Regions from separate parts of the Alteromonas sp. ABM1_013 genome, predicted to be linked through region 4. Evidence: predicted binding sites of a transcription regulator. Region 4 holds the regulator's gene; each other region holds the start of a gene.
What was found. The regulator MetJ, encoded in region 4, represses methionine synthesis genes. The targets are predictions, from matches to a motif close to TAGACGTCTAGACGTCTA.
Positions count from the first base shown of each region.

Region 1: metK (methionine adenosyltransferase) is a predicted target of MetJ. The motif match lies at 1,552-1,569, and genes of this name have one in related genera.
Region 2: thrA (bifunctional aspartate kinase/homoserine dehydrogenase I) is a predicted target of MetJ. The motif match lies at 1,957-1,974, and genes of this name have one in related genera.
Region 3: metA (homoserine O-succinyltransferase MetA) is a predicted target of MetJ. The motif match lies at 2,597-2,614, and genes of this name have one in related genera.

Region 1 is NZ_JBSWXH010000001.1:476,110-481,052, reverse strand. It holds gene tkt (transketolase) at 1-1,243, opposite strand, end outside; gene metK (methionine adenosyltransferase) at 1,640-2,785, shown strand; gene ACXAGK_RS02065 (hypothetical protein) at 3,029-3,499, shown strand; gene ACXAGK_RS02060 (3'-5' exonuclease) at 3,576-4,079, opposite strand; gene ACXAGK_RS02055 (ABC transporter substrate-binding protein) at 4,397-4,943, shown strand, end outside.
Region 2 is NZ_JBSWXH010000002.1:333,944-338,886, reverse strand. It holds gene thrA (bifunctional aspartate kinase/homoserine dehydrogenase I) at 1-1,782, opposite strand, end outside; gene ACXAGK_RS06135 (excinuclease ABC subunit UvrA) at 2,161-4,710, opposite strand; gene ACXAGK_RS06130 (LysR substrate-binding domain-containing protein) at 4,793-4,943, opposite strand, start outside.
Region 3 is NZ_JBSWXH010000001.1:784,957-789,899, forward strand. It holds gene ACXAGK_RS03305 (ParA family protein) at 1-741, shown strand, start outside; gene ACXAGK_RS03310 (chemotaxis protein CheW) at 749-1,555, shown strand; gene ACXAGK_RS03315 (chemotaxis protein CheW) at 1,573-2,064, shown strand; gene ACXAGK_RS03320 (DUF2802 domain-containing protein) at 2,124-2,558, shown strand; gene metA (homoserine O-succinyltransferase MetA) at 2,679-3,617, shown strand; gene ACXAGK_RS03330 (homocysteine S-methyltransferase family protein) at 3,621-4,688, shown strand; gene metH (methionine synthase) at 4,698-4,943, shown strand, end outside.
Region 4 is NZ_JBSWXH010000004.1:116,953-121,895, reverse strand. It holds gene metF (methylenetetrahydrofolate reductase) at 127-1,014, opposite strand; gene metJ (met regulon transcriptional regulator MetJ) at 1,175-1,507, shown strand; gene ACXAGK_RS12425 (malic enzyme-like NAD(P)-binding protein) at 1,670-2,905, opposite strand; gene ACXAGK_RS12420 (hypothetical protein) at 3,552-3,869, shown strand; gene rpmE (50S ribosomal protein L31) at 4,044-4,256, opposite strand; gene priA (primosomal protein N') at 4,709-4,943, shown strand, end outside.

The DNA of each region.
Region 1 (4,943 bases), on a different contig from region 4:
TACCAAACTCACGTACACCGTAGTAAATGTAGTTACCTGATGCGTCGTTTGCTTCAACCCCTTTACTGCCTTCCCAAATAGTTAGGTTAGAACCTGCAAGGTCGGCAGAGCCGCCTAATAGCTCAGGAAGTAACGGACCAAACGCGTTTAATGCATTTTGCGACGCTTTACGTGAAGCAATGTTTTGTGGGTTAGCTTGAAGTTCAGCGATGATAGCATCTGCTTTGTCACTGAAATCTGCTGGTAGCTCGCCATTTACACGGCGTTTGAATTCTGCTGCAAGCTCTGGGTAGGCGGCTTCGTATGCTGCGAAAGCGTCATTCCACGCGCTTTCCGCTTTTGAGCCTTTCTCTTTGCCATCCCAGCCCGCGTAGATATCGTCTGGAATTTCGAACGCGCCGTGGCTCCAGCCAAGTTTTTCACGTGTAGCGACAATTTCGTCATCACCTAACGGTGCACCGTGGCAAGACTCAGTACCTTCTTTATTAGGCGAGCCGAAACCAATGGTGGTTTTACAACAAATAAGTGTAGGCTGCGCGGTGTTCGCTTGTGCCTTTTCAATGGCAGCTTTTACTTGTTCAGCATCGTGACCGTCAACGCCTTCAATCACTTCCCAGCCGTAGCTCTTAAAGCGTGCTGGCGTATCGTCGGTGAACCAGCCTTCTACTTCACCATCAATTGAAATGCCGTTGTCATCCCAAAATGCGATTAACTTACCAAGGCCTAGTGTACCGGCTAGTGAACACGTCTCGTGAGAGATACCTTCCATTAAGCAGCCATCACCTAGGAACGCGTAGGTGTGGTGGTCAACGATAGTGTGACCGTCTTTGTTAAATTGTGCCGCTAGCACTTTCTCAGCAAGTGCCATACCCACTGCATTGCTAATACCCTGACCCAATGGGCCGGTGGTGGTTTCAACACCTGGCGCATAACCGTACTCTGGGTGACCAGGCGTTTTAGAATGTAGCTGACGGAAGTTCTTCAGCTCTTCAATAGGCAATTCATAGCCTGAGAGGTGTAGTAGAGAGTACAACAGCATCGAGCCGTGACCATTTGAAAGCACAAAGCGATCGCGGTTAGCCCAAGATGGGTTTGCAGGGTTGTGTGATAAGAAATCACCCCATAATACCTGCGCGATATCAGCCATCCCCATTGGGGCGCCTGGGTGACCAGATTTAGCTTGTTGAACGGCGTCCATGCTTAATGCACGGATAGCATTGGCGAGTTCACGACGAGAGGGCATGTTGTCTCCTGATTTATTTTGTATCTTTTGGTACCACGGTAGTAATTGATGTGAGCACTGGGGAACATCAATTGTCTGCTCTTGCTCTACTTCTAGGCACTTTTGAATGTGAGGCTATTCTTACCCATGCCACCTTTCAGTTCAATGGATTTTCATTGCCATTATCGAAAGTAAATCCAAAAACATCAAAGAAGCTTATAAAGCCCACGGCATTACCGATAACACTTATATGTCTTTGTCTTTGTTATACATCGAAATAACCCCAAAAATGATCGGGTTATGTCAACTATTCGTAACAAAGAGACTTTTAGACGTCTAGAAGTAAAGACTGGTATTTATAACTTGTTTTAGTACAATATACGACTATTTTGATAATTTAACGCTTACGGAGCATTTATGGCCACGCATTTATTCACATCCGAGTCAGTGTCTGAAGGACATCCGGACAAAATTGCTGATCAGATCTCAGATGCGGTTCTTGACGCTATATTAGAACAAGATCCTCGCGCTCGGGTGGCCTGCGAAACGTATGTAAAAACCGGTATGGTTTTAGTAGGTGGTGAAGTTACCACTTCTGCATGGGTAGACATTGAAGAGCTTACTCGCAAAACAGTAAAAGAAATTGGCTATACGCACTCAGACATGGGCTTTGACGCTGACTCATGTGCCGTATTAAATGCTATTGGTAAACAGTCTCCTGATATTAATCAAGGTGTTGACCGCGCAAGCCTAGAAGAACAAGGTGCGGGTGACCAAGGCCTGATGTTTGGTTACGCGAGCGACGAAACTGATGTATTAATGCCGGCGCCTATCACGTACTCTCACCGCCTTGTTCAAAAACAAGCGGAAGTACGTAAATCTGGCAAACTAGACTGGTTGCGCCCAGATGCGAAAAGCCAAATTACTTTTAAATACGAAAACGACAAGCCTGTAGGCATCGACGCGGTTGTACTTTCAACTCAGCACTGTGATTCAGTAAGCACTGAAACAGTACGTGAAGCGGTAATGGAAGAAATCATCAAGCCAGTACTACCAAGTGAATGGATTGATGGAAATACGCGCTTTCATATCAACCCAACAGGTCGATTCGTTATCGGTGGTCCAATGGGCGACTGTGGCTTAACAGGTCGTAAAATCATCGTAGACACTTACGGTGGTATGGCTCGTCACGGTGGTGGCGCGTTTTCTGGTAAAGATCCATCTAAAGTAGACCGCAGTGCAGCATACGCGGGTCGTTACGTTGCTAAGAACATTGTTGCCGCGGGCCTTGCTAAGCGCTGTGAAATCCAAGTGTCTTATGCAATTGGTGTGGCAGAGCCAACGTCTATCAGCATCGATACCTTTGGGACTGGCGTTGTAGATGAGAAAACACTCGTTGCATTAGTGCGCGAACACTTTGATTTGCGCCCTTACGGCCTTATCCAAATGCTAGATCTTGAGCGCCCAATTTATCGCCCAACAGCTGCATACGGTCACTTTGGTCGTGACGAATTCCCATGGGAAGCAACAGATAAAGCGGAAGCGTTAAAAGCATCGATTTAATACGATAAGCCATTAACGCTCTTTGAAAACGCCGTTAGCTTGTTACGCTTTACATTGAAGCTATGCAACCTAGCGGCGTTTTTTGTTGAGTCTTTCAGGTGAGACAAGCTAGCCCCCTAAATTAAAAACGGTAAAGCCTATTTCCATCCTTTGTTTTTGCAGCTATGCTTAAATAACGAACACACTATCGCTTGTAGTTTCTGGTTGTTTACAAGCCATGATAACAACAACTTGGGCTCTTCCATGAATGTAGTTTCTGGTACTCTTATAGCGTTCACGCTGGCTGTCTCAACAACAGCCTTACCTGTGTTCGCGAATGTAAATGATACCCTCTACAGCCCAATTCAATTTAAGAGCAAGAAGATAGCTCGGTGGCAGCTAAACAGTATGTACCGCGTTCAATCTACGACAGAAACCTATCTTTACGACAACAGTTATACCTATCCAGCGGGCTCACAAGGTATGTTTAGCGCCAGCCGGCGTTTTAACACTTGGGTGCCGCAGAAGGTTTATGCGACCTACAAAACAAACAATACCGCTTTTCAACATTATGCTGAGTGGCTTTATTTACCGCACGATGTAGGTACTTTTACGCGATTAGGCTGGCTACTTGGCCAAAGCGAAGGGTTAAACATGGCCGTAGAGATTGAGCATAGACAAGTTGGAGAAGAAGAGAATATGGCGCTTTCATTAGGTGTTAATTACCTGTTCTAGAAATATCACTACCTTTAGCTTTTCGAACGCCTCGATGCCAAAATTGAGGCACTCTGACTGTAAATGCAGTACAGAATCACTTCTGAGTGAGTGCCATTGTTTTAGCATAGGTTTGCTGAATTATCATTGCATCTGAACTCGCCCGATGACGCTTAACGTCTAGTTCAGCGGAAAGACTATTTTTTACGTCGTGCCAGTTATCCATTTGAGACTCACTCAATATATATTCAAGGGCGCGGCAGGTGAACGACATTTCAATTTGCGCAGCCGAGAACAGCTTTATCAGCCAAGGGTTATCTACCACCCATCCGTCACTGTATACAACTGTATTTCCCAGAAAATTATTAAGCTCAACGCACACCTTATGAGGTTCCTCGCCTCGTGCTTGTAACATTTGTTGAGAGATGCCATGAAGCGATTCTGCTTTTGTATCCCAGTGTACCCAAGAGTCAAATGGCCTTAGTAGCTTGCACCACTTTGCACCATCATAGCGCACAATGCCTATTTCTATGGGGTAACTTGCCGCCCCAAATCCACTTGCTTCCACATCTATAATTGTAGGCAATGTTGTATTTCGCACTTATACTCCAAACTACTGTTCTCCTTAATTTGTGTTAGCAAAAGAGAATATCCTTCTCACTGGCACAGGTATTTTTATTTTTCATCGTGCTCTGCACTCTCACATAGCTGCTCACCTAACAAACATTAAGCTTCACTCCTTGTGTTTAATAGCAGAATCGTGCCACATTGGTTATTCCAAAAAGAAGAGTGAACGCAAACTCATAGAAAGACTGCTTACATAACAAGCAAATTTAGACTAAAGGATAATGCGTAAATAATAAAACGCCCTGCACATTGCTATACACTTTTAAGAGTAGTCAATCAGGTAGCTAATTCATGCGTGTATATCTTCTTCTATCAGCGCTCCTCTGCTTTATATCCTTTAATTCATGCCGAGCTGACAGTACTCAAGAGCCTTTAATTATTGGTATTGATGCAGATCTCTCAGCAGTTGCTGTAGAGGGAGGCGTTGCTATTACCAGAGGCGTAGAGCTAGCCGTTGAGGAAATTAACGCAAATGGGGGGATACTTGGCCGTACACTCAAAGTGATTGCGAAAGATCACCGAGGAAATCCTGCTCGCGGTATTTACAACATTGAACAGTTTGCGCAAATGCCAAACTTGCTAGCCGTCGTTGGTGGGGTACATACTCCCGTAGTGCTTGCGGAAATTGATATTATACATGCTAAAAATGTTCTCATGCTGGTTCCCTGGGCCGCCGGCACGCCCATAGTAGACAATGCTCACTCACCCAATAATGTTTATCGAATCTCAGTACGTGACGCTGAAGCAGCGTCTGTACTGATAGACTTTGTAAAATCCAGAGAGTTATCTAATGTCGCTTTGATCTTGGAGCGAACAGGATGGGGACGTTCCAACCTTG
Region 2 (4,943 bases), on a different contig from region 4:
ACGTAACTTGCGGTAATAAGACATAGCGCTGGTATTCGCCTTTTTGTTAGGCGTTACTACGTGGAAGCCGCTTTCCATCATATCAACGTATTGATTAGCGATGGCTTCATGGCTTGTACAATCAACAATGACTGGGTTGACCAAGCTGGTATCGTTTGCGAACTGATGCAAGCGCTCTACACTCAAGCCTTCACTTGCAGAGTCCAGGGCCGCTTTCCAATCGCTGCTTAAATCTATACCTTGGCTGTTCAACAGCAATTTACGGCTATTTGCTATACCGTAAACGCGCAGCTGAATATTACGTTTTAAAAGTGCTGGCTGTTGTTTTTCAATCTGACCTAGCAGTTCAGTGCCTACATTGCCACACCCTACTAGGAATACGTCTATGGTATGGCGGTCAGAGAAAAAATTCTGATGAATAACCTTAACCGCTTTCTTAGCACGCTTACTTTCGATTACTGTGGAAATTGAGCGTTCTGAAGAGCCCTGTGCGATAGCAACGTTGTTTACTCGTGCTTGAGCAAGCGAGTTGAAGAAACGCGCTGCCAACCCTTTTGTTTGACGCATACCGTCACCCACCAAAGTGACTATGGCCAGATCGTGACGTACTTCGATAGGGTCAAGCAATTGATTTTGCAGCTCTAGCGCGAAAGCATCTTCAAGTAGCGTTAATGCACGGCTGGCGTCTTTACTTTGAATACAAAAACTAATTGAGTATTCCGAAGATGACTGCGTAATAAGGCTAATTGAAATGTTGGCGTTCGACATAACCTCAAACACACGGCTCGCCATACCCACCATGCCTTTAAGGCCTGGCCCTGCTACGTTGAACATGGTGACGTTATCAAGCTGTGAAATACCTTTCACCGACGTCCACACTTCGCTTTTTTCATTACTGATTAGCGTACCAGGCGCTGCCGGGTTTAAGGTATTTCTAATTAAGCAAGGAATGTGGTGCTGAGCGATAGGCCCGATTGTTTTCGGGTGAAGCACCTTGGCACCGAAGTAAGACAGCTCCATCGCCTCTTGATAAGTAAGCTTGTCTAGCAGCACCGCGCCTTCCACTTGATTGGGGTCAGCGTTATACACACCGTCTACGTCTGTCCAAATTTCACAGCAGCTAGCGTCTATACACGCCGCTAAAATAGCCGCTGAATAGTCAGAGCCATTACGTCCTAGCGTTACTTTTTCGCCTGCTTCGTTAACAGCTACAAAGCCAGGCATAACCAAAAACTCACTGCCATCGGTAGGCACATCTGAAAAACGCGCTTTACTTAGCGATACGTCGGCAATACTGTCTAAGTAATCGCCCTCAGCAAGCACATATTTAACTGGGTCGATAACGCGGTTTGCAATGCCTTTAGCCGATAACATAGCGCTAAAGAGCGTAACCGAGATGTATTCGCCAATACTAAGAATACCAGCAGCAACATTATCTGGCGCAACGCCGAGCAGTTTAATGCCTTCAAGGTGCTGTTTTAATACTGATAAGTGACTATTGATAAATTCCACCACGCTTGCGTGTTCAAATCCGTCGAGTTCATCGTTCAGGTCGTTGGCAATGCCTGTGACCGTGTCATTCAACTTATCGAATAATGGCTGGAAATCTTCACCCGCGGCTGCTTGTTCACAAAGTAGTGAAAGCGCGTTCGTTACCCCCTTTGGGGCAGAGAGTACAACCGCAGCACCGTCGGTTTGGTGGGTTGCCGTGCTAATTTCCATAACGCGCATGTATCGCGGTGCATCGGCTAGAGAAGAACCCCCAAACTTTAAGACTTTCATATGCTGCTCCTTAAGGTTACGCATGCTAAAACGTGTGTAAAAAAAAGCCCGCTCTGTGTTAGGCGGGCTTTCGTTGTCTTTTGCTTACTTGCACTAGTCAGCGACCGCCCTTTTTAAGGTGGTAATTAACATAATGGTGGTGCGAGTAAGTAGAATCTTTTTCATACAAGCAATTTGCCGTATAGACGTCTATAAGTCAACCGCAGTTTTCACTACACTGTATTGCAAAATATGAAACACTCTTTAATTAATATTTCTTTTTGAGGTACAAATACAGTTTAAGCAGTTTCTAAATTGGCTTACTTGTACTTAAGTAGCCTTAAACAAGTACTTATTTCTACGATCATTTAAACCGAACTCATTCAGTGAAAGCCTTTGTTAGAGCAAGCTCGCCTTCAAAAATGGGGCTGTTGCACTTTGTTTAACCTTAGCAACCTCCTCTGGGCTACCTTCAGCTACTATTTCTCCCCCCTCGTCACCAGCGCCTGGTCCCATATCTATAATGTGATCGCAAGCCCTAGCTACCTGCATATTGTGCTCAACCATCACCACAGTATTTCCGGCTTCAACTAGCGTGGTTAAATGCTGCATAAGTAGCGAGGTGTCTGAAAGGTGTAAACCTGTTGTAGGTTCATCGAGCACGTAAAGGGTATTAGCATTTTGAGCGCGTTTAAGTTCTGATGCTAATTTAATACGCTGCGCCTCGCCGCCTGATAATTCGGTGGCACTTTGTCCAAGGGTTAGATAGCCAAGCCCTACATTCATTAGCGTTTGAAGCCCCCGCGTAATGACTTGATTACTCTTGAATATAGATAGTGCTTCTTCAACCGTAAGCGATAATACGTCAGCGATAGAGTGTTCGTTGTAACCAACTTCCAGTACGCTTTCGTTAAAACGGTGTCCGTTACAAACTGTACAGGGGGAATAAACACTCGGCATAAACAGTAGTTCTACCGATACCACACCCAAACCTTCACAATGTGGGCATCGTCCTTTTGCCACGTTGAAAGAAAAGTGACCCGCATCGTATCCTCGGGCTTTTGCTTCTTCGGTTGAAGCAAATAAACTTCTGACTTGGTCAAATATGCCTGTATAGGTTGCCAGTGTTGAACGGGGTGTTCTGCCGATAGGAGACTGATCTACCACAACTATACGACTTAACTCTTCAAGTCCGCTTTCAATAAAGCCTTGCTGCGGCTCACTTTCATGTGAAAAAGTGTCTTGAGCAAGGAGCGAATTGGCGTCAGTAAGCAGTTCTTTCGTTTTTCTCGTCTCTTTCGTTTCTTTCGCTCGCTTCCCTTCTTTCTCGACTGGACTTAAACCGTCTTTGACTAACTCAACTAATGCTTGGCTAATCAAACTCGACTTTCCAGAGCCGGAAACGCCAGTAACACAGGTCATCACGCCAAGTGGAATATTAATATCAACATGGCTGACGTTGTTTCTAGACACGTCTTTTAAACGCAATACCCCTGATGATTTGCGTTTTATACGCTGGCTTAGGGCTTTATTGTTAAAAACGTAGTCTGCCGTTGGGGAGCTTTTAATGCTTGCCAGTTCTTTAATCGGCCCACTATAAACCAGCTCACCTCCGTTCACTCCCGCTCGCGGCCCTACGTCTACAACCCAGTTAGCGCCTTTGATAACATAAGGATTGTGCTCGACAACAAGCAACGAATTTCCCGTTTCGGTTATATTGTGAAGCGCGCGAATAAGCCCTTCGACGTCGCGAGGGTGAAGACCTGATGACGGCTCATCCATCACGAAGACAACGCCAAATAAGTTTGATTTAAGCTGAGTTGCCAGCCGTATTCGCTGCAACTCGCCTACTGAGATACTTGTTGTACTTCTATCTAACGAAAGGTAATGAAGCCCAAGCGCTATAATCGGTTTCACTCTTTCAATAATGTCACCCGTAATATTGCGTATCACCTGAGCGCGCTCTGACGTATCGCCGTTGACTGAATTTCTTAATGCCTGAAGCTTTTCGTAAACTTGCTGCAGTGGCAGCCTAGAAAAATCAATAATATCTAAGTCATCAATTTTTACTGCCAGTGCATTTTGCTTAAGCTTTTTACCGTGACAAACCGGACATACTTCAACAGATATGAAAGGAGCAATTCGCTGCTTCATTTTCTCTTTTTGAGACGTTTTGAAGGTATCGAGCACATGACGTCTCGCGCTGATAAACTTGCCGTTATAGCTGGCAGGTTCACCTTCTTGTTGTGCTTTACGGGTTTGCGCTAGATTGTAATTTCGATAGACGGGCACCTGTGGCATTTCGTCGGTATATAAGATCCAGTCGCGCGTTTTTTGAGGCAGTTCTCGCCATGGAATATCAACATCAATATCAAGCGATAACAGCACCCTTACTAGGTTTTTGCCCTGCCACGCACCTGGCCAAGCTGCCACAGCGCCCTCGCGTATGGTGAGGCTATCGTCGGGTACAAGGCGATGAGCTTGTGTGTCAAAAACTTTTCCAATACCGTCACAGTGTTCACATGCACCTTCAGGCGTATTAGGAGAAAACCCGTCTGCGTAGACAATATTCTGCTCTTCGGGATAGTCGCCTGCACGCGAATAAAGCATTCGCAGACTATTAGAAAGCGTGGTGATACTGCCAACGTAAGAACGAACGGAAGGTGCGCCACGGCGCTGATGCAGGCCCACAGCAGGCGGTAATCCCTCAATCGCGTCTACGTCAGGTTTCTCCACCTGCTCAATTAGCCGCCTTGCATAAGGTGATATTGAATCTAAATACCGATGCTGAGCTTCGGCATAAAGCGTACCGAAAGCCAAAGAAGATTTTCCTGAACCAGATACACCGGTGAACACCACCACTTCATTTCGCGGTATATCGATACAAATATTCTTTAAGTTGTGTACACGGGCACCGCGTACGTGAATTTTTCCCTCATCATTGTGCACTTCATCACCTGCATGTCACCTTAATTAAAGAATACTTAGATAAAGGCGCTCTATTTCGATCATTATTTTTAAAACAGGCACTTTAGCTATCTGAGACAAGATGTTGAGCTAAAAAGTCCACCAGCAACCTAATTTTGGGTGCAACATTTCGGTTCGAAGGAAATACAGCCCAAATAGCTTCTTGCTTATCTTTATACTCGGGGAACAGCTCTATTAGCTGACCTGAGGCTAGT
Region 3 (4,943 bases), on a different contig from region 4:
CAAAAAGGCGGGGTAGGTAAAACTACCACAACCGTAAGCCTTGGCGGCTTGCTAGCTCAAAAGGGCAAGCGAGTGCTCATGATAGATACCGATCCCCACGCATCGCTTAGTTACTATTTTGGTATTGATGCAGAAGCGACAAGCCATTCTGTTTACGACATTTTTATTAAGTCTAACGAGATTACTGCCGATAATGTTATGGACTGTCTCAGTCCTACAAAACTCGACAATTTATATGTGCTACCCGCAACCATGGCATTGGCGACGTTAGACCGAACCATGGGAAGCGAGCAGGGGATGGGCTTAGTGCTAAAAAAAGCACTTGCTAAAATAGCCGATGAGTTCGACTTTGCTATCATCGACTGCCCGCCTGTATTGGGCGTGTTAATGGTTAATGCCTTAGCGGCATGCGATAAGGTTATTGTTCCGACTCAGACAGAATATTTGGCACTTAAAGGCTTAGATAGAATGATACGCACTATGGAAATAATGGGGCGTTCATTAAATAAGTCTTTTGATACTCTGATCATTCCTACTTTGTTCGATAAACGAACAAACGCCGCATTAGCGTCGAGAAAGCGCTTAATGAGTGATTACGGTGAACGTGTGTGGGAAGGTGTTATCCCGGTGGATACTCATTTTAGGGATGCGAGTTTGGTGCAGCTTCCTATCTCTGCTGCGTATCCAAAGACAAGGGGTGTAAATGCCTACAATAAACTGTTAGCCGTATTGGAGAAATAACAAAACCATGAGCAAGCAATCGCCATTTGCCCGTGAAGAAGTGATGGAGGCATACCTAGACAGTCTTCTGAAAGAGCCCGAAACTCCGGAAGATGTGACTGCGCGCACGGCAAAATTGCTTGAGCAGGCCTCTCAGCAGATGGCTGAGTCAGCCCTTGTCTCAACGGCTAGCGATAGCGAAGCGCACGTCGACAAAGAAGAAGTGTTAGCTGAAGAGGTTTCTTCGTTAATTGAAAGTCAAAATTTAAAGACGATTGATACCGAAAAGCCGCATTCATACGTTGACGTACCTGTTCAGGCAGAAAAAGAAAGTGAGGTTAGTACTCCTGAGAGTTTAAAAACGCCACTAAAGGATACTCTCGGTTTCCGCTTTCAGGCGCTATTCTTTGAGGTTGCAGGGCTAACACTTGCGGTTCCCTTAACTTCGCTAGGGGGGATCCACCAAATTGAAAAAATAGGCCCTTTATTTGGAAAACCTGACTGGTTTATGGGTGTAATGTTGCACAGAGAGTCTAAACTAAGTGTTGTTGACTCTGCAAAATGGGTAATGCCAGAAAAATACGACGAAAATCTCGCACAATCGCTCAACTACCGATATCTTATAATGTTAGGAGAGAGTGCGTGGGGACTAGCAAGCGAAAAGCTTGTAAACACGGTCAATTTGACTACCGATGACGTAAAATGGCGCGAGTCCACAGGTAAACGTCCCTGGTTAGCAGGGATGGTTAAAGAAAAAATGTGTGCGCTAATTGACGTTGAAGAATTAATATCTATGCTTAACAAAGGCTTAGGCAGTAACGACCAGACGCCATAGTATTGGGAGCCAGGTTCATGAGCGATGAAAGAATGAATAATAACGCTAGCGACAGTAACGATGAAGTCCTTCAATGGGTGACGTATCGCTTAGGTGAAGAAACGTACGGTATTAACGTAATGCAAGTACAAGAAGTACTGCGTTATACCGAAATAGCCCCTGTACCCGGTGCGCCTGATTATGTGCTTGGTATTATTAACTTGCGTGGTAACGTGGTAACCGTCATTGATACCCGTGCGCGTTTTGGGCTACCACCAACGGAAATCACAGACAACACTCGTATAGTGATCATAGAGTCGGACGAACAGGTTGTCGGTATCTTAGTGGATAGTGTCGCAGAAGTGGTGTACTTAAAATCTTCAGAAATCGACAGCGCCCCTAACGTTGGTACTGAAGAAAGCGCTAAATTTATCCAAGGGGTTAGCAATCGTGATGGCGAACTGCTTATTCTTGTTGATTTAAATAAATTGCTCAGCGACGAAGAGTGGGATGAGCTTAGCAATATCTAAATAATGATTAGGCGGCATGTATTGTCTATGTCGCCTCCATTTCCCCAAGGGTTATGTCCATGGAATGGCAGCTTGCTGCACCTACCTTAATTGAACTTATTTTGTGCGGCTTTATCGTTGTGCTTGCTGTTACGGTAAGTACTCTATATTCGCACGTTAAGCAGTTACGTACAGCTTTAAGCGATAGTGAGCAAAATAGTGCTTCTGCAATTGCGCGAGCAGAAGCGCTCGCTAAAGATGCAAATAACCAACAAACCGAGGCGCAAGCACGCACATTGGTCATTACTCGCCACATTCAAGAGCTAGACGAAAAACAAACTGATATTGAAAATCAGCTTCGAGAGCTCAAACTTCAAGATCCTTCCCTACGCCTATATCAACGTGCTGCAGACTTAGTTAAGCAAGGTGCCAGCATCGACGAAATTATTGAGGCTTGTGACATTCCTCGCGCTGAAGCTGAGATGTTAGTGATGGTGCATAAGCAAAACGGCTAGTTGTTTGTATCGATAGGCTCGCCTTTAAAAGAAACGTTTAGACGTCTAGACGTAAAGATGTTGACATATTGCCAGTTATAGACACAATACAGGTATTGTAATTTATCACTGGAGCCCTCTATGCCAATTCGTATTCCTGAGCAGTTACCCGCGCAGAACGTACTACAAGGTGAAAACATTTTTACCATGGACATGGACAGGGCTGCCAATCAGGATATTCGTCCTCTTGAAGTCGGCATTCTTAATTTGATGCCGAACAAGATAGAAACAGAAGTGCAGTTGCTTCGCCTGCTATCGAATACGCCGCTGCAAATAAACGTAGACTTGATTCGCATTGATAATCAAGCACCCAAAAATACTCCCCAGTCACACATGGATGCTTTCTATCACGACTTTTCAGCAGTCGCGAATAAGAAATACGACGGCCTTATTGTTACTGGTGCGCCTCTAGCGCTTATCGACTATGAGGAAGTGAAGTATTGGGACACCATGACCACCATATTGGAGTGGGCACAGCGACACGTTAACTCTACTCTATATTTATGTTGGGCTGCCCACGCGGCTATGTATCACTTCTATGGCATAACCCGAGAGATCAGAGACGAAAAGTTTTCTGGTGTTTTTCAACATAAAGTGAACGACCCTAACAATGAATTATTAAGGGGCTTCGACCCAACTTTTCACGCTCCCCATTCTCGCTACGGGCATATCGATACTTCGCTGTATAACAGTGTTGAAGGCCTTAGCGTTGTGGCAGAATCTGAGGACGTGGGTGCCTATATAGTAGCGTCAGAAGACAAGCGAATGGTGTTTGTAACAGGTCATCCAGAATATGACCCTGATACGCTCAAAGACGAATACTTACGGGATATTGCCGCGGGTCAAACGCCGGTAATGCCAAAAAACTATTTTGAAGGGGATGATCCAGCCAAGTCTCCTATTGTACAGTGGCGCTCGCATGGCAGCCTATTGTTTACAAACTGGCTGAATTATTATGTCTATCAGACCACGCCTTACGATTTAAGTCAGCTTGCTGAAAAGTCACAGCCAAAGAGGTAGCACGTGAGCCAAAGACCAATTTCTAGCGCGCAGGCAACGCTTACAGAAGCCGCTAAAAAACGCATTCTTATATTAGACGGTGCGATGGGCACCATGATCCAACGCCACAAGTTGGAAGAAGAAGATTACCGCGGGACACAGTTTGCAGACTGGCACTGCGACGTAAAGGGTAATAACGACCTATTAGTACTTACCCAGCCAGACATTATTTATCAGATTCACTGTGATTATTTTGAAGCTGGCGCAGATATTATAGAAACCAATACGTTTAACGCCACGACTATCGCTATGGCCGATTATGATATGCAGGCTCAATCACGGGATATCAATGTGGCTGCGGCTAAATTAGCGCGTAAAGCTGCCGATGAATTCACAGCTAAAACCCCCGAGAAGCCCCGTTTCGTTGCCGGTGTACTAGGTCCAACAAACCGCACCGCTTCAATCTCACCGGATGTTAATGACCCAGGTAAGCGCAACGTCACGTTTGACGAACTAGTGGAGGCGTATAGCGAATCTACCGAAGCCCTTATTGAAGGCGGTGCTGATTTAATCATGCTTGAAACTATTTTCGATACATTAAACGCGAAAGCGGCAGCGTTTGCCGTAGAGTCGGTATTTGAAAAGCTCGGTAAGTCTTTCCCCGTGATGGTATCAGGTACTATCACAGATGCTTCAGGGCGTACGCTCTCTGGTCAAACCGCAGAAGCGTTTTATTACTCAATGCGACACATTAGCCCGTTTTCCTTCGGCTTAAACTGTGCACTTGGACCGGATCTTTTGCGCCAGTACGTAGATGAAGTGGCTAATGTGAGTGAGTGCTTCATATCCGCACACCCTAATGCTGGCTTACCAAACGAATTTGGTGAATACGATATGGAAGGGCCAGAGATGGCCGAACACATCAAAGAATGGGCGCAGTCAGGGCTAGTGAACATCGTAGGGGGCTGTTGTGGCAGTACCCCAGAGCATATTCGCGATATTGCTAACGCGGTTGAAGGAATCGCGCCACGCAAGATTCCCGAATTTAAACCTAAAATGCGTTTGTCAGGCCTAGAGCCGTTTGTACACTAGGAGGGCATTATGAGCGCAGAATTTTCTACATTTATTAATATCGGTGAGCGCACCAACGTTACAGGCTCTGCTCGCTTTAAACGTCTGATTCTTGAAGGTGATTATGAAACCGCGCTTGATGTCGCAAGACAGCAGGTAGAAAACGGTGCCCAAATCATTGATATCAATATGGATGAGGCCATGCTTGATTCAAAGCAGGCCATGATCACTTTTCTAAATCTGATTGCCTCTGAGCCAGATATTAGCCGAGTTCCC
Region 4 (4,943 bases):
TATTGCAGCAAATGGTAACTGGCGAAGGCGTCAGTGGCAAAAGGTTAATGCAATCTTTATACAACAAAGGCGCATGAATGCGCCTTTAATTATCTAACTGTATAGCTTTGTTACCGCTATACGAAATCAGTCGCCGGAGCGCACACCCAGCATGTGGCAGATAGCATAGCTTAACTCACTGCGATTTAAGGTATAAAAGTGAAAGTGCTTCACCCCTTCTTTTGCCAATACCTTCACTTGATCCATAGCAATATTAGCGCCTATTAGGTTACGAGTGGCTTGATCGTCTGCATCAAGACCGTCGAACATCTTGTGTAACCATCCCGGTACGTGAACATCTGTAAAGCCTGCAAACCTTACTAACGTTTGGTAGTTAGTCACAGGTAAAATGCCTGGAACTATGTCTAAGTCTACACCTGCGGCGGCTGCACGGTCTCTAAATCGCAGGTAAACACTGGTGTCGAAGAAGAACTGGGTTATCGCTTCGGTAGCGCCAGCTTCAGCTTTGCGTTTAAGGTTTAGCAAGTCGAACTGCGCATTTGGCGCTTCAGGGTGTTTTTCCGGGTAGGCGGCAACTGAAATGTCAAAATCGGCAACGTCTTTTAGTAAGGCAACTAAGTCAGAGGCATACATCTCTGTTTTGTCTACCCCTTTGGGTAGGTCGCCACGTAGGGCGACAATACGGCGAATACCAGAATCCCAGTAGTCTTTTGCAATTTGCTTTAATTCATCACGGCTAGCGTCAACACAGGTTAAGTGAGGAACTGCCGCCACACCAGTTTGCTGTTGAATCCGTTTTACCACGTCGTGGGTTCTGTCACGCTCACCGCTATTGGCGCCGTAAGTAACCGACATGTAGCTGGGCTTTAACGGTGCTAGGCGTTCAACCGACTTCCACAGGGTTTGCTCCATGGCTTCCGTTTTAGGCGGAAAGAATTCAAAAGATACATCAATATCACGCAGTTCCGACAGGGACTGGTTTAATGCATCGATACCTTGTGCGTAAGAAACCATGGTTTATACTCTCAAAAATGTTATCTTATAGACGTTTAGACGTCTAAATTAAAGAATATATGTCTAGACGTCAAGAGGTTTACACTGCTCAATTGACCTTTTCGTGAACTTGTTTAGAATTTCTCTTCATAATATAAAAAGAGTAGACCGAGTTAGTACAATGGCAGAATGGAACGGTAAATATATTCACCCCTACGCAGAGCATGGGAAAAAGAGCGAGCAGGTAAAGAAAGTCACTGTCTCTATACCTATTAATGTGCTTAAAGCACTTACTGATGAGCGTACCCGCCGCCAAATCAATAATTTGCGCCACGCCACTAATTCGGAACTATTGTGTGAAGCGTTTTTACACGCGTTTACTGGCCAGCCATTGCCTAACGACGATGACCTGCGTAAAGACAATCCTAATCGCGTGCCGGCTGAAGCTAGGCGCATTATGGAAGAAATGGGCATTGATCCAAGCTTCGAAAATGATGTGTCTGAAGACGACTGATATTTAGTATTAAAGAGAAACGGCGCTGTGTTGTAAGACTTTACTAGTTTATAGCCTACAACACAGCGCCGTTTTTTATGTACTTGTATTCTTTAAGCGCACTTTTTAGCAAATATTGGTTGAGCGTTAACACAACCTTTTTTAGCCTTGTGCGCCAGAACTTTATTCTTCTGGTCTTTCAGGTACTCGTGCAACACCCGACTCAATAGCCGCCTTAGATACGGCGGTAGCTATACGCTCGCACAGACGTGGGTCCATAGGTTTAGGAATAATATACTCCTTACCAAATGTCAGACTATCGCTTTTACTCGCTGCCAATACTTCCTGTGGTACAGGTTCTTTCGTAATAGCACGAAGAGCTTCAACCGCCGCCACTTTCATCTCATCATTAATGGCTGTTGCGCGAACATCTAAAGCACCGCGGAAAATAAACGGAAAGCACAGCACATTGTTTACCTGATTAGGATAGTCTGAGCGGCCAGTAGCCATAATTAGGTCTTTACGCACTTCGTGAGCAAGCTCAGGCTTTATCTCAGGATCTGGGTTAGAACATGCAAATACAATTGGGTTTTCAGCCATCAAGGAAAGCGCTTCTGGCGGTAAAACATCAGGGCCTGATACACCGACAAAGATATCTGCGCCTTCCATTACATCTTCAAGGGTGCGCTTATCAGTATTGTTAGCAAACAGCTTCTTGTGCTCAGTTAAATCTTCGCGACGAGTGTGGATAACGCCTTTTCTATCTAACATGTAGATACGCTCACGCTGGGCACCACACTTAATCAGTAGCTCCATACAGGCAACCGCTGCTGCTCCAGCGCCCATGCAAACAATTTTAGCGTTCTCTATATTTTTGCCCTGAATTTCTAAAGCGTTAAGCATACCTGCGGCGGTTACAATAGCGGTACCGTGTTGATCATCATGGAATACTGGGATTTTACAGCGCTTAATGAGTTCTTGCTCAATTTCAAAGCACTCTGGCGCTTTGATATCTTCTAGGTTAATACCACCAAACGTATCAGCAATATTGGCTACAGTATTGATGAATTCTTCGGTCGTACGATGTTTCACTTCAATATCAATGGCATCTAAACCAGCAAAGCGTTTAAACAGAAGTGCTTTACCTTCCATTACTGGCTTTGAAGCTAATGGGCCTAAATTACCTAAGCCTAAAATCGCAGTTCCGTTACTGATAACAGCGACCAAGTTACCTTTGCCCGTATACTTGTAAGCGTTATCTGCATCCTCGGCGATTTCTCTCACCGGCTCGGCAACGCCCGGGCTGTAGGCAAGAGCAAGGTCGTCGACGCTATCGGCTGGCTTAGATAGCTCTACGCGAATTTTTCCAGGTGTGGGTTTGGCGTGATAGTCGAGTGCGCGTTGTCTAAAATCTGACATGTAAAAAGGTATCCTTAGATGTAGGGTTCATCGGTATTTTTGTTCACGCTCTGTAGCTATTTTATTATCGTTGTAGTTATAGATAGATAAACATAAGCGCGTTACAACTAACTAATGACAAAAGTGATTATAAATAGTTGTTAGCACCAGTGTGGTACGTTGGAAACTGCAGACCTAGCGTTAACTCTTCCTGATTTCCCTCACATATCGCTGTTGATACTAGGTCTAACATTTAGACCTGAATTTATATCCAAAAGCGCCACAAGCCTTAGCAGTAAAGCACTATTCATAAAGTTAATGCTCACTATTAAGGTGCCGATCGCAACTCTAACACAGCCAATCACTGTGTACATATCTGATCAGAATTCTCAATTACCAATGTAGGTTAGGCATACTAATTAGACCAGTAAAATAAGTCTATAATTGTCATTCATAAAATTTATTTTGAAGTCTCATTTCATTTTGAAGGTGTATTATAGGCGCGGGTGCTAAAATGTAGGCGCGGATGCTAAGATGCTTATCGATTTATATTCGAAAAAACAGCTTTGGATAATATTTCACAAAGATAGACCTCTTTATTTTCACTATTGTTTTTCTGATAAAATACGATAAATGGCCTCTCAAACCCGTTTTGAAGATAAATAATATGACAGAGAAAAAACTAATCGCAGTGCTAACAGATGTGTGTGAAAACGTAAAATCTGACGATAATGGATTCGTATGGCTTACGCATTTAGGATCTTGGAAAGCGCCGAAAGTTATTGCCGTATTTAATACGGAGCAAGAGAAGCAGCAAGCATTGATTAACGGTTGGGATATGGACTTCATAAACCAGGTGAATATAGCCCTAGAATCGATAAAGTCTATTCCAGCTGGAATTTATTTCGACAGTGAGGAAGCGTGTGAAAAACAAAGTAGAGGGGACTGGGATAAACACTTGTCAGGAGTCGAAAAACTTCATTAATTATAATGAGTGTTTTGATCTTAAGTGTAAGCGTTATTGATATGATCAATTAGCTTTGATTAGAGGTGCTTGCATAAGTGAGAGCTATTCAATGTTAGTTTACTAACGTGAATAGTTTTCTCTGGACAATAAAAAAGCGCCAAGAAGGCGCTTTTTTCGAACTCGATATCAGGCTTACTTTTTGCCCAATGCACCGAAACGCTTCTTGAAGCGATCAACACGACCACCAGTATCAACGTTACGTTGCTTACCAGTGTAGAATGGGTGACATGAAGAACATACGTCTAGGTTAATGTCTTTACCAAGCGTAGAGCGAATCTTCATTTCGTTACCACATGAGCAAGTTGCTGTGATTTCTTCGTATTTAGGGTGGATATCTTGTTTCATTGGGTTACCTCAAATAATAAGGCCGTATCGCTATACAACCCGAAGTCGCACACCATACGTTACATAATTCAAATGATGAGTCGTTCAACGAACAACCCATCGCAAAAAGAGCGGCGCATAATATAGGATGGATGTGGCATGATCAAGTGGTTTTTGCCCAATTGTTAAACAAAGCAGCTTGGCAAGAAGGCTACCCAAGAGAGCTAAACAAAAAACATTCCTTTTATGCTTTATCGTAAAGTATGTTTAAATATTTGTCTTTCAAGGCTAGGCCCATTAGCGTCAATAGTAAAATTGTGCGCTATAGCAAAATGTGTAGCTAACTGTTAGCAGCGCAAACTGCTGTAATATATAGGTCTACAAGTAGCTTCAGTATTATTAGTTTCAATATAAGAAGCTTAGTAAGCGCATTACGCGCTGTAACAGCCATCAAGTAAGGTAGAACGTTCGCAATGGCCTTTATCCAAGTTGCCGTGCCAGTGCCACTGCGCCAACTTTTCACATATACCCACAACAACGCACTCCGTGCGGGTGTAAGAGTGGTTGTGCCTTTTGGCCCCCGCAAACTGGTGGGTGTGGTCGTTGAAACCCTCCAAAAACCAGAAAGTGAAATTGACAACGTCGACAAGTTAAAAGCTATCGAGTCGGTACTTGACGATAGCCCCATTATAGATGATGTGTTGCTGA